4 regions of the Bacillus sp. GW823-FHT06A10 genome follow, and region 4 is predicted to be linked to each of the others. Evidence: riboswitches for the same ligand, from Rfam matches in the RefSeq annotation. Region 4 holds a riboswitch; each other region holds the start of a gene.

Region 1 (3,105 bases), on a different contig from region 4:
ATGAGCCGCTTGCGCTTTTCATTGTCTAGCTCCAACTCCTAGCCCTTCATGTCTAAGAACCTTCCGCACGAGAAGACAAAAAGCGTCTTCTGTACGGAAGAACCTTAGCCAACAGGGCTAAACAGTCGGTTTCGCTTTTCTTTTGCAAAAATAAACAGGAAACAACATGAAAATAACGAATATACTATATACTAAGTTCAAGGTTGTATAGTATATGGTGATCGGGTGATGACATATGATTTATGTGGAAAAAGTCATTATTGTAGAAGGTACATCAGATAGAAGAAAGATTGAATCTATTATTCGTGAACCAGTGGAAATTGTTTGTACAAATGGTACAATTGGTTTGTCGAAAATGGATGAGCTCGTTGATCAGTTTTTTGATAAGGAAGTGTATGTGCTAGTGGATGCTGATGATGCTGGAGAAAAGTTAAGGAAACAATTTCGAAAAGAATTTCCGCAAGCCGAGCATATCTATATTGATCGCTCGTACCGAGAAGTGGCAACTGCGCCATCTACACACTTAGCAAATGTATTATGGGGAGCCGACATTGACGTTTATACAGAATATTTACGGTAAGGAATGATAGAAGTGATCGATTGGACAGGAGCCGAAGCTACAGCCCTAATAGAGAATGAAGAAAAAACAGTGTTATATGTATATACTCCAATGTGTGGAACATGCCAATTAGCAAAAAAGATGTTAACAGTCGTTGAGATGACAATTGAAGGCCTCAAAATTGGGATGTTAGATTTAAATTATGCTCCGCATTTAGCGAAAGAGTATGGGATTGAAAGTGTACCTTGTTTACTTGTTTTTGAAAATGGGACACTGATGAAGAAGATATATGCATTTCATTCGGTTGAATATTTATATACGGAATTAAAGTAGGCGGCAAAATTTTTGCCGCCTCGACATATTTCTTGGGAAATATGTCGAGATGCAGGATGGATACAGTATTTGTCGAGCGAAAATAACAGGATTGCTCTTTATTGAGAGGGAATGGTATGTAATAGAAAGTGATATGAAGGATGTGATTTAGGGTGAAATTATATTCTTTGCTTCAATCATTTGTAAATTACGCTAATGGTCAATATCATTTAGAGCCGCTTTTAAGACAAGAGGAGAAAACTGTTAATTTCCGCTTTAGAGATGAAAGTTGTTCGTTACAAATTTCAAGAGATTATATAGAGCTGCTACAAGAGGAAAGAGGAACGGAACAAATCATTTGCTTAGATGAAAAAGATATAGAGCAATTGGTGAATGGAAATGTACGATTGCAAATGTTAATGAATGATGGACGTGTACAATATTCAGGAACGTACCGAACGATGTTATTAGTGGAATCGATGTTTCATATATGTAAACCGATGTCAGTAGGTGCTTAAAATTCTGAAGTTTCATTTTTTGCGAAAATTTCTGTTGACATGGTGAGCGTATATTGATACAATTCAAGTCATAAAATATAGACAATTTCATAAATTTCAAATCAGACGAAAATTGAATCTGATTTCTCTTATCAAGAGAGGTGGAGGGACTGTGCCCTGTGAAGCCCGGCAACCGTCAACTTATGTTGAAATGGTGCCAATTCCTGCAAAGCGAATGCTTTGAGAGATGAGAGAGAGGGATAATGTTGTTATATACGCATATAAACCTTTCTGCTTCTCTAAAGCGGAAAGGTTTTTTGTTGTTTGAATGTGGAGGACATTCAAATAATAAAAGTAGTGATAGCGGTGGACTACACGCATCAAAAATAAAAAAATGCGGAGTCTATCTAAACAAAAAAGGGGTGAACATCATGATTCTATTAGAGAATGTAAGGAAAATATATAAGGCGAAAAGCGGTGATGTCACTGCTGTAGATAACGCCAATTTAAAAATAGAAAAAGGCGAAATATTTGGTGTTATCGGATATAGCGGCGCTGGGAAAAGTTCTTTAATCAGATTGTTTAATCAGTTAGAGAAACCGACTTCTGGCCAAATTACAATTGCGAATCGTGTTATATCAGCAATTACAGGAAGTGAACTTCGTAAGGCAAGGCAAGAAATCGGAATGATTTTTCAGCACTTTAACTTACTTTGGTCACGAACTGTACGTGAAAATATAGAGTTTCCACTTGAAATTGCAGGTGTTGATAAAACGAAGAGAAGAAAACGTGTTGATGAATTAATTCATCTTGTTGGATTAGAAGGAAGAGGAGACGCGTACCCATCTCAGCTGAGCGGGGGACAAAAACAACGCGTTGGGATTGCAAGAGCATTAGCTAACAACCCACAAGTACTTTTATGTGATGAAGCAACGTCGGCTCTTGATCCAGAAACGACAGATCAAATTTTGGATTTACTATTAGACATTAATAAGCGCCTTGGTTTAACAATTGTACTCATTACACATGAGATGCACGTAATTCGAAAGATTTGTAATCGAGTGGCGGTAATGGAGAGAGGAAAGATTGTAGAAACGGGTCCAGTACTTGATGTATTCCGTAATCCGAAGCAAGATATTACGAAACGATTTGTACAGCAGTTAACAGATTCTGAAGATACAAATGAAACGATTGAAAGTTTAATTGAAAAATATCCAGATGGAAAAGTAATTCGTTTGCAGTTTATTGGTGAGGCTGTAGAAAGACCAGTCCTTCAACGATTGATGCAACGCAGTGATATAGAAGTTAGCATTTTGCAAGGAAATATCGCACAAACGAATAACGGTTCTTACGGTAGTTTAGTTGTTCATTTAAATGGTGAGGAAACAGCGATCCAGCAAGCGATAGAAGGAATTCATCAAGATCAAGTAGAGCTGGAGGTGATTGCACATGGATAAGTTACTCGCAAATGTTGATTGGAATCAAATGTTAGAAGCAACTGGTGAAACGTTATATATGACGGCAATCGCAGCTCTTGCGACATTTGTTTTAGGACTAATTTTAGGATTGTTACTTTTCATGACAGCGAAAGATAATTTATGGGAAAACAAATCAATTAATACGGTGATTGGAGCATTCGTAAATATATTCCGTTCTATACCGTTCATCATTTTAATTATTTTATTAATCCCATTCACAAAGATTCTTCTTGGAACAATTCTTGGAGCAAGTGCAGCT
Region 2 (3,105 bases), on a different contig from region 4:
ATGTAAATAATAACAACTCATTTCAGGAGGTCATTATGAAAGCTATTATTTGCACAAAGTATGGACCACCTAATGTTCTCCAGCTTCAAAATATAGAAAAGCCTAAACCTAAGAAAAATGAAGTATTAGTTAAAATTCACGCAACAAGTGTATCGACTGGAGATTGTAGAATACGTGGCTTTAATAGCCCCCTCTTATTTTGGATTCCTATGCGGATCATATTAGGTTTCAGAAAACCGAGAAAACCTATATTTGGCGTAGAGTTATCCGGTGAAATCGAAGACATTGGATCAGATGTAACACAATTTAAAAAAGGAGATCCAGTTTTTGCATTAACAGAACTAAACCTTGGTGGTTATGCGGAATACACATGCGTGCATGAAAGTGGATTAATAGCATTAAAACCTACCAATGTGACATATGAAGAAGCTGCCGTTATTCCTTTTGGCGGAACTTCAGCATTGCACTTCCTTAGAAAAGGACAGATAAAAAAAGGGCAACGAGTACTTATATACGGCGCCTCTGGGTCAGTAGGGACAGCTGCCGTACAGCTTGCTAAATACTTCGGGGCGACTGTCACAGCCATTTGTAGTAGTTCGAATTTCGATTTAGTAACAGCTTTAGGGGCAGACAACGTAATTGATTATATGAAAGAAGATTTTACTAAGCGGGGCGATCACTACGATATTATATTTGACGCAGTTGGAAAATATAATAAGTCTCTTTGTACAGATGCATTAATGCCTAATGGAAAATATGTATCTGTGAACGGAATGATGGCAAAGGTCAGTAAAGAAGATATGAACCTACTAAAACAACTAGCTGAAACAGAAAAGCTAAAACCTGTTATTGATAGAACTTACCGATTAGAAGAAGTTGTAGAAGCCCATACGTATGTAGAAATGGGCCATAAGAAAGGAAATGTTTCGATTACCTTAAAATAAAATATATTCTGAAAATACCATTGACAATTCTTTTTGTACGATTTACTATTAGTACCATATTCAAAACTACATACACATACTCTTATCAAGAGTGGCGGAGGGACTGGCCCGATGATGCCCGGCAACCGAGCTTATGAAGTATAAGCTAAGGTGCTAATTCCTGCAAAACGAGTTTTCGTTTTGGAAGATAAGAGAGGAATCTATTTCGTCTATTCGGCACCTCTCTTATTTTTGGGAGGTGCTTTTTATTTTGGAACGTATATGAAGGGGGATTTATAGATGAAAAAGGTATTATTAAGCATTGTAAGCGGAGCAGTATTATTATTAGGCGCATGTAGCGCGAGTTCAGATAAAGAGGTAAAAGCATTAGACGAGAAAAAGATTACTGTCGGTGTAACAGGTGGACCACATGAACAAATTTTTGAAAAGGTAAAAGAAGTTGCAGCAAAAGATGGTCTGGAAATTGACATAAAAGTATTTAATGATTATGTAGCGCCAAACGTATCTTTAGATGAAAAAAGCCTTGATGTAAATAGCTACCAAACAAAATCGTATTTAGATGTATTTAAAGCTGAACGCAATATGAAATTAGCTGAAGTATTTTCAACAGTAACATTCCCTATGGGCGTATATTCTAAAGATATAAAAGATGTAAAAGACTTAAAAGAGGGCGATGCAATTGCTGTACCCAATGACCCAACGAATGAACTGCGAGCTTTAAAATTATTTGAAAAAGCAGGGGTTTTAAAAGTTGATCCAAAGGCTACAGAAAAAGCGACTGCAAAGGATGTAATTGAAAACCCGAAAAATTTAAAGATTGTTGAATTAGAGGCATCTCAATTACCAACACAACTAAGTGAAGTGAAAGCAGCCGCAATCAATACAAACTTTGCATTAGGGGCAAAATTAAGTCCGGCGAAAGATTCTATTTTCCGCGAAGGAAAAGATTCACCATATGTGAACTGGGTCGTTGTTCGTAATGAAAATAAAGATGATGCCGTTGTAAATAAATTAAAGAAAGCTTATCAATCTAAAGGAGTAAAAGAGTTTATCGAGAAAAAATTTGATGGTTCAGTTTTACCATCTTGGTAGGAGCTGACGATAATGATTGAATTAAAAAACATATCCAAAGTATTTTCAACAAAAAAAGGGACTGTTGAGGCTCTTAAGCCTACTTCCCTTAAAGTAGAAAAAGGCGAGGTATTTGGAATCATTGGGTATAGCGGCGCTGGTAAAAGCACATTGATTCGATGTGTAAATTTATTAGAAAAACCAACGACAGGAAATATCATTGTAAACGAACAAGACTTAACAACGTTATCGACAAAAGAACTAGCAAAAGCGAGACAAAAAATCGGAATGATCTTTCAAGGATTCAATTTACTTAAAACTGTTAGCATCTATGAAAATATTGCATTACCTTTACGCCTTGCTGGTATTCCAAAAGTGGAAATTAAAAAAAGGGTAGAAAAATATTTACGCATTGTCGATCTTTTCAATCGAAAAGATGCTTATCCAAGTGAACTTTCTGGCGGTCAAAAACAGCGCGTTGCAATTGCACGTGCACTATCACATGAGCCTGAAGTGTTATTAAGTGACGAAGCAACGAGCGCTTTAGATCCAGAAACAACTGATTCTATTCTTGATTTGTTATTAAAGATTAACGAAGAAATTGGAATTACGATTTTACTCATTACACACGAAATGAACGTTATCCAACGTATATGCGACCGCGTTGCCGTTATGGAACATGGATCTGTAGTCGAAAGCGGGACTGTGAAAGATATTTTCACAAACCCACAACATGTAACAACGAAGAAATTTGTAAATAGCGCCTTTGCAGCTAAAATTCCAGAAGAGGTACAGAAAGAACTACAGAATACTGGAGAAATTGTAACACTTTCATTTATTGGCACTACTTCAGGTGAACCTGCCTTAGCTGTTGCCACAAAACGTTTCCAAGTGTATCCGAATATTTTATCCGGTAATATTACGCAGTTAAAACATGAAGCATATGGGAAATTAGTCGTTCATATGCAAGGAGAACAAAATGAAATCCACCGTGCTTTATCATTTTTACAAGAGCAAGGAATCATTGTAGAAGGAGGCAGAACAGATTATGGGAAACAAGTCCTTTTTGGATGAATGGGGTAAAGTCATA
Region 3 (3,105 bases), on a different contig from region 4:
CAGCAGTTAGCCGCGTACCATTTTCTATTTTACCGAGTGTACAACCAACTTCTTTTGTTATTATCGTTTCTGCAATTGTGTTTGGAAGTGAAGCGGGTTTTATGATCGGTGCAACAGCAGCGATTGTGTCTAACATCTTTTTAGGGCAAGGTCCGTGGACGCCGTGGCAAATGTTTTCATGGGGTATGATTGGTTTTATAGCTGGATTATTGCGTAATACATTTTTAATGAAAAAGCTATGGGGGAGACTTCTTTACGGAGTAATTGTTGGTTTTTTATTTGGTTGGATTATGAATTTCTGGGGCCTTCTCGGTTTTATACGAGAAGCAACGTGGGAAACTGTCATTTCGTATTACATCGCAAGTTTTTACTTTGATTTAAGTCATGCGATTTCGAATGTTATTTTCTTACTACTATTTAGTACGTCTTGGATTACGATTCTCACAAGATTTAAAAAGAAATACGGTATATTAGATAAGCATAACATAGCATAGAAAAGCATACTCATATAAGGTAGGGTCGCGACTTACATATTCGTTTGCCTCTTTCATGCTTCTTACATATTGTAAGGAGCATTTTTTATTGTCAAAAAATAGTCCAATATATATCCGTTACTATATAAAATTATTTGTATAATAATAGGTGAGAACTATTTTCAAAAGGGAGGTGTATAGTTAATGAAGTTAGTTATTCCGAAGCAACATGGTGCATGGGCGATGCTTGCTATACCATTTCTATTAAGTGTCATACTTGGAAAACCTACTATATATCACATTCCATTGTTTATAGCTTGGTTCTTTATCTATTTAGCTACGTATCCATTCCTTATGTACATAAAACAAAAACGAAAAAAAGAGTATTTACATGCTTCAATTGTATATTTTATTATTGCGTTCGTATTTGGGATGATTTCTCTATTATATGAATGGCGCATTCTTTTATTCGTAATAGTCATGATTCCACTATTTATAGTAAATATGCATTATGCTCGTCAAAAAAATGAAAGGGCACTATTAAATGATATTTGTGCGATCATTGTGTTTTGTGTTGGTGGGTTAATTAGTTATTATTTTTCAATGAAACAAATCGATCATACAGCATTATTCATTGCACTTATTTCATTCTTATACTTTTTAGGAAGTACGTTTTATGTGAAAACGATGATACGTGAGAAAAATAATCCGAAGTATCGTTTTATATCTTGGGGTTATCATATTCTATTAACAATCATTGTATTTGCAATTAATCCGTGGTGCTCCCTTATTTTTATACCAAGTGTCATTCGAGCCATTATATTGTATGGCAAAAAAATTTCTATTATAAAAGTAGGGGTTTTAGAAATTGTGAATTCTGTATATTTTTTAATCATAACGGCAATAATTATGAAGTATGCCATTTGAAAAAACTTCCCACCTTATGATGGGAAGTTTTTTCAATCTTGTTCTAAAATGTGAACGGTGTAATCGCAGCGTTGAATAGCTTGTTCGATCGCATAAAGGGATTGCTCAATACGAGCGCGATTAAAATCTTTTTCAACAGTCTGTAGTGCTTCTTCTAAACAATGTTTTGCTTCTTGTAATGATTGAAAAGAATCTTGTACATATCCGCGAGCATTTTGATGCATTTCATAATCCTCCTTGCATATTCATATATGTATAGTATGAACAGTAAAGAAGAAAATATTATTTGTTATATTTGTTTGACAATTAAAATGAAATTACGTATAGTAAGAATTAAGTGAATATTTCTTATCCAGAGAGGTGGAGGGACTGGCCCGATGAAACCCAGCAACCGCGATGCAGGTGCTAATTCCAGCAGAACATATTTGTTCTGGGAGATAAGACGAAGATATATACGTAACTTCTTCTTATCGGAGAGGTTTTTTTGTTGCAAAAAAACCGATTACGAAAATTTATATTAAGAAGAAAGGGGTTGCGCATTGCTGTGACACTCGAAAAATACGTAAAACTGCGTAGTACAGTTTATGAATATATGATAGAGCAAGATAAGCCAATATCATTGTTAGATATTCAAGAACATATCGTTTCGCATCATGAAGGAAAATTCACGAAAAAGATGTTACATCAATTTTATTTATCAAGACTATTAGATGAACTGAAACTGGATGGGAAAATTACATTAGCTGATGAATATCTCTATACTGAAAAAGGGGTATTTTATAAGGCGAGAAAAGGGAGCTAAGCTCTCTTTTTTTTAAAATAACGGAGTATGTAGAGTAAAAGACTGCTTAAGCAGCCTGATACAGGGAATGGTGTTGAGTGTGTAGTGTCAAAAATTGAATGTGCCTGAAAGAGGCAATTCGTATCGGCTGCAAATGAAAAGAGACACCTTCGCCGAATAGGTGTCAGTCGTTTTGTCACGTAGACTTGCTACTTAACAGTAATTAGAATAACATGCAGGATTTTTGAAGTCAAAAGGGAATTAAAGGAAGGGGTACAATTATGTACGCTTACTTATTAAAAGATATAACGAAATGGATCCCAAAGTACATTGTAGATAAGGGATATGAATATTATGAAGATGGACATGTAGAAGATGTTGAAATACAAGATAAAAAAGTGTTTGCTTTCGTTACTGGAAATGCAGGGAATTATGAAGTAGTTATCGATCTCGAAGATTTTTCAAAAAGTAGTTGCGAATGTCCGTATGAAAATTATTGTAAACATATGGCGGCAGTTGTTTATGATATTCAAGGTGCTGGTGAGAGTGCAGTTAAAGAGAAACTGAAAGATTTAGAAAAAGAAGAGTTACTTACTGTATTAAATCGACTGTTGCAAAGTTCGAAAAACGTACAAATTGTAGAGAAGTTATTAAAGAAGGGATAACTTTAACGATAGAGGGAGTTGTTTTGTAGTGAACGTACTGATTATATACGCTCATCCTAATCCTTCAAGTTTTAACGGGGCAATTTTAGAGCATGTGCAAAAAGGGCTACAGGAAACAAATCATTCGGTTACGTTGCTTGATTTATACAAGGAACAATTTGATCCGGTACTTGTATTCAATGAAGAGAAGAAAAGACGTGATTTAATAAATGAAGAAGAGACAGCGCGGTATAGAAAATTAGTGGAAGAAGCAGATACA
Region 4 (3,105 bases):
ATAGCAATTATAATTTTTGCAAGTATAAAAATCACATGTTATCCATTAACAGGAATGAGTTTTAAGGAAGCTTCTCGTACATGTAATATTCAATTTTTATGGGGAAATTGGACTCAATCAAAAGATATTAAAAATGATAATGTATCAATGTAAATAATTAGTGAGGTTTTTATAAGTATAATATGAATTCCTCAAAATAGGGCATGAATAGATGGTAAATATAATATAGTCGAAAAAAATCCTTTTGAATTTTCAAAAGGATTTTTTTCTTTGGACAAACTCTTTTTTGCTAAGTATTTCCGCATATATATTATTCAAACTTGCTAAAATTGTATTATGAATATAAACAGCTGGTATAGTAGCGTTCTTAAAAGAAAGGTCTTTTGTAGCACAAGCATCATGTATAACGGTACATTGAAAGCCAAAATCGAATGCAGCCCTTACTGTAGCATCAATACACATATGAGTCATCATCCCGCATACGACGACATGTTCAATGTCTAAACGCTGTAATTGCTCTAGAAGATTAGTTTCTCGGAAGCTATTTGGATAATGTTTGACTATAACGGTTTCTTCTCTAAGTGGACGTACGCTTTCGTGAATATGTACACCTTCTGTATTAGGTAGGAAAAAAGTAGCGTCATCTTTTATAGCTACGTGTTGGATATGAAAAATAGGTTCGCTGTTTGTTCTAAAGTGTTGTAATAACTGATTAGCATATTCGCTTGCTTCTACTGGATTACGCAATTCCATCTTTCCATTTGGAAAATAATCGTTTTGAATATCGACGAGTAAAAGAGCTGTTTTCATATATTTATCTGCCTCCGAGTTTCATATTCAAATAAATTTATTCAATTTGTAGAGAGGATTCTCCTGTTTAAAAATATGAGGAAGAAGAATTTTAAATAACCTTGAAAGTTACTATTTTCTCATGAATTTTCATCTGAAAATTTTAATAAAGGAATAATTAATATTTTTCTAAAAAATGTATTGACTCTTATTATTCTGAGTTCTATAATGAGAATTAATTAAATGACAATTAAATCGATACATTCTTATCCAGAGAGGTGGAGGGACTGGCCCTACGATACCTCAGCAACGGGTTTTTTAATACCGTGCTAACTCCAGCAAGCCATATAAAGGCTTGGAAGATGAGAAGATGTGAACGAGTACATATAAGTGCTCTCCTTCTTATCTTTATGGTTGATAAGAAGGAGAGCACTTTTTATTTTACCTCGAAAGCTCTACTTCAAGTTTTTACAGCATATAGGAGGGGAAAAAATGATTTCTTTTAACAATGTAAGTAAAGTGTATGAATCAGCTGGGCAATCTGTTCATGCGGTGGAGGATGTAACATTATCAGTTGAGAAAGGCGAAATTTTTGGCATTATCGGTTTTAGTGGCGCTGGAAAGAGTACATTATTACGCTTAGTAAATATGTTAGAGAGACCAACGTCAGGAACGATTGCAATAGATGATAAAGATATTACATCATTATCGACGAAAGAATTACGCAAACTAAGACAAAGAATCGGAATGATTTTTCAAAGCTTTAATTTATTTAATTCAAGAACAGTGTTTGGGAATATTGCTTATCCATTAAAGTTAGCGAAATTGCCAAAGAACGAGATAAAGGAACGAGTGAATGAACTGCTGAAGTTTGTAGGGTTAGAAGATAAAGCAAACTATTATCCAGAACAGCTATCAGGGGGACAAAAGCAACGTGTTGGTATTGCTAGAGCACTTGCGACATCGCCAGATATTCTTATATGTGATGAGGCAACATCAGCCTTAGATCCAGAAACGACGACAGAAATTCTAAACTTATTAAAGAAAGTAAATCGAGAATACAATTTAACAATTCTTCTTATTACACATGAAATGCATGTTGTGAAAGAAATTTGTCACCGTGTAGCTGTAATGGAGAAGGGAAAAGTTATTGAAGAAGGAAAACTGTTCGATGTTTTCACGCAACCAAAAACAAAGACGACTCAAAACTTTGTACGTTCTGTTATTAATGATCATTTACCAGAAAGTGTTCTAGCGAAAATTCAAAATGGTGGTCAAATTTATCGTCTAACATTTACTGGTGAGGAGACAGGGCAGCCGGTACTATCATATATCGCAAAAAACTATAACGTCGATGTAAATGTACTGTACGGAAATATTATTGAACTTCAAAATGTGCTATTTGGAAATCTGCTTGTAGAATTGCAAGGTGAGCAGAGGGAAATTCAAAAAGCATTACAACATCTAAGACTGCAAGTGCAGCTGAAGGAGGTAGAAGCTCATGCGAGTTGATTGGAGTATATTTTGGCCGCGCATACTAGATGCGACGGGGGATACCCTCTTAATGGTAATTGTAACCCTTATATTCGCTACAATTCTTGGTATACCGCTAGGTTTACTTTTATATGTAACGAGAAAAGGAAACTTTTTAGAAAATAAATGGGTCTTTTCTATTCTTAACATCATAATTAATACAATTCGTCCGGTACCATTCATTATCTTTTTAGTAGCGTTAAGTCCACTAACGAGAAGTGTTATCGGAACGACGATTGGAACAGCAGCAGCAATTTTCCCGATGACGTTAGTCGCATCAATTGGTATTGCTAGAATGGTTGAAACAAATCTTGTTTCCGTTCCGAAAGGAGTAATTGAGGCAGCACAAGCAATGGGCGCCTCGCCAATTAGAATCGTTTTTGAAATCCTTGTACCAGAAGCGTTAGCACCATTAATCTTAGGTATCACATTTATGACAGTTGGTTTAATTGAATTTTCTGCAGTTGCTGGGCTTGTCGGTGGTGGCGGTCTTGGTGACTTGGCAATGACATATGGTTATCAACGTTTTGATACATCAGTTATGTTTGTAACGGTTGTTTTACTTATTATTCTCGTGCAGATAGCTCAAAATTTAGGAAACTACTTTGCGAAAGTCTTGTTACGTAGATCATAAAAAGGAAGAGAGGAAAAGAAAATGAAGAAAATTTTAGCATTTGCATTATCAGCGATTGTAGGAGTCTCAGCATTAAGTGGCTGCTCAAGTGGAGACACGGGTGCAGGAGCGAAAGAAAAAGTAGTTCGCGTCGGTGTAACTGGAACGGA

The links. A riboswitch is a leader RNA that binds a small molecule or an ion and turns the genes downstream of it on or off. The one in region 4 is predicted to bind S-adenosylmethionine.
Region 1: it holds a riboswitch for S-adenosylmethionine, as region 4 does, so the genes downstream of both, AC1Q8M_RS21280 (methionine ABC transporter ATP-binding protein) here and AC1Q8M_RS23950 (methionine ABC transporter ATP-binding protein) in region 4, are expected to answer to the same signal.
Region 2: it holds a riboswitch for S-adenosylmethionine, as region 4 does, so the genes downstream of both, AC1Q8M_RS26330 (MetQ/NlpA family ABC transporter substrate-binding protein) here and AC1Q8M_RS23950 (methionine ABC transporter ATP-binding protein) in region 4, are expected to answer to the same signal.
Region 3: it holds a riboswitch for S-adenosylmethionine, as region 4 does, so the genes downstream of both, AC1Q8M_RS12660 (hypothetical protein) here and AC1Q8M_RS23950 (methionine ABC transporter ATP-binding protein) in region 4, are expected to answer to the same signal.

What each region holds. Positions count from the first base shown of each region.
Region 1 is NZ_JBXAHT010000003.1:86,526-89,630, reverse strand. Features, by position in the region: gene AC1Q8M_RS21295 (toprim domain-containing protein) at 236-580, shown strand; gene AC1Q8M_RS21290 (thioredoxin family protein) at 584-892, shown strand; gene AC1Q8M_RS21285 (hypothetical protein) at 1,045-1,389, shown strand; SAM riboswitch class I at 1,515-1,622, shown strand; gene AC1Q8M_RS21280 (methionine ABC transporter ATP-binding protein) at 1,800-2,825, shown strand; gene AC1Q8M_RS21275 (methionine ABC transporter permease) at 2,818-3,105, shown strand, end outside.
Region 2 is NZ_JBXAHT010000006.1:69,187-72,291, forward strand. Features, by position in the region: gene AC1Q8M_RS26325 (NAD(P)-dependent alcohol dehydrogenase) at 36-944, shown strand; SAM riboswitch class I at 1,024-1,138, shown strand; gene AC1Q8M_RS26330 (MetQ/NlpA family ABC transporter substrate-binding protein) at 1,224-2,036, shown strand; gene AC1Q8M_RS26335 (methionine ABC transporter ATP-binding protein) at 2,049-3,089, shown strand; gene AC1Q8M_RS26340 (methionine ABC transporter permease) at 3,064-3,105, shown strand, end outside.
Region 3 is NZ_JBXAHT010000001.1:2,485,518-2,488,622, reverse strand. Features, by position in the region: gene AC1Q8M_RS12675 (ECF transporter S component) at 1-494, shown strand, start outside; gene AC1Q8M_RS12670 (YwiC-like family protein) at 678-1,400, shown strand; gene AC1Q8M_RS12665 (hypothetical protein) at 1,433-1,624, opposite strand; SAM riboswitch class I at 1,746-1,844, shown strand; gene AC1Q8M_RS12660 (hypothetical protein) at 1,885-2,202, shown strand; gene AC1Q8M_RS12655 (SWIM zinc finger family protein) at 2,463-2,846, shown strand; gene AC1Q8M_RS12650 (NAD(P)H-dependent oxidoreductase) at 2,875-3,105, shown strand, end outside.
Region 4 is NZ_JBXAHT010000004.1:30,842-33,946, forward strand. Features, by position in the region: gene AC1Q8M_RS23940 (acyltransferase) at 1-153, shown strand, start outside; gene AC1Q8M_RS23945 (cysteine hydrolase family protein) at 253-810, opposite strand; SAM riboswitch class I at 1,053-1,158, shown strand; gene AC1Q8M_RS23950 (methionine ABC transporter ATP-binding protein) at 1,282-2,301, shown strand; gene AC1Q8M_RS23955 (methionine ABC transporter permease) at 2,291-2,956, shown strand; gene AC1Q8M_RS23960 (MetQ/NlpA family ABC transporter substrate-binding protein) at 2,978-3,105, shown strand, end outside.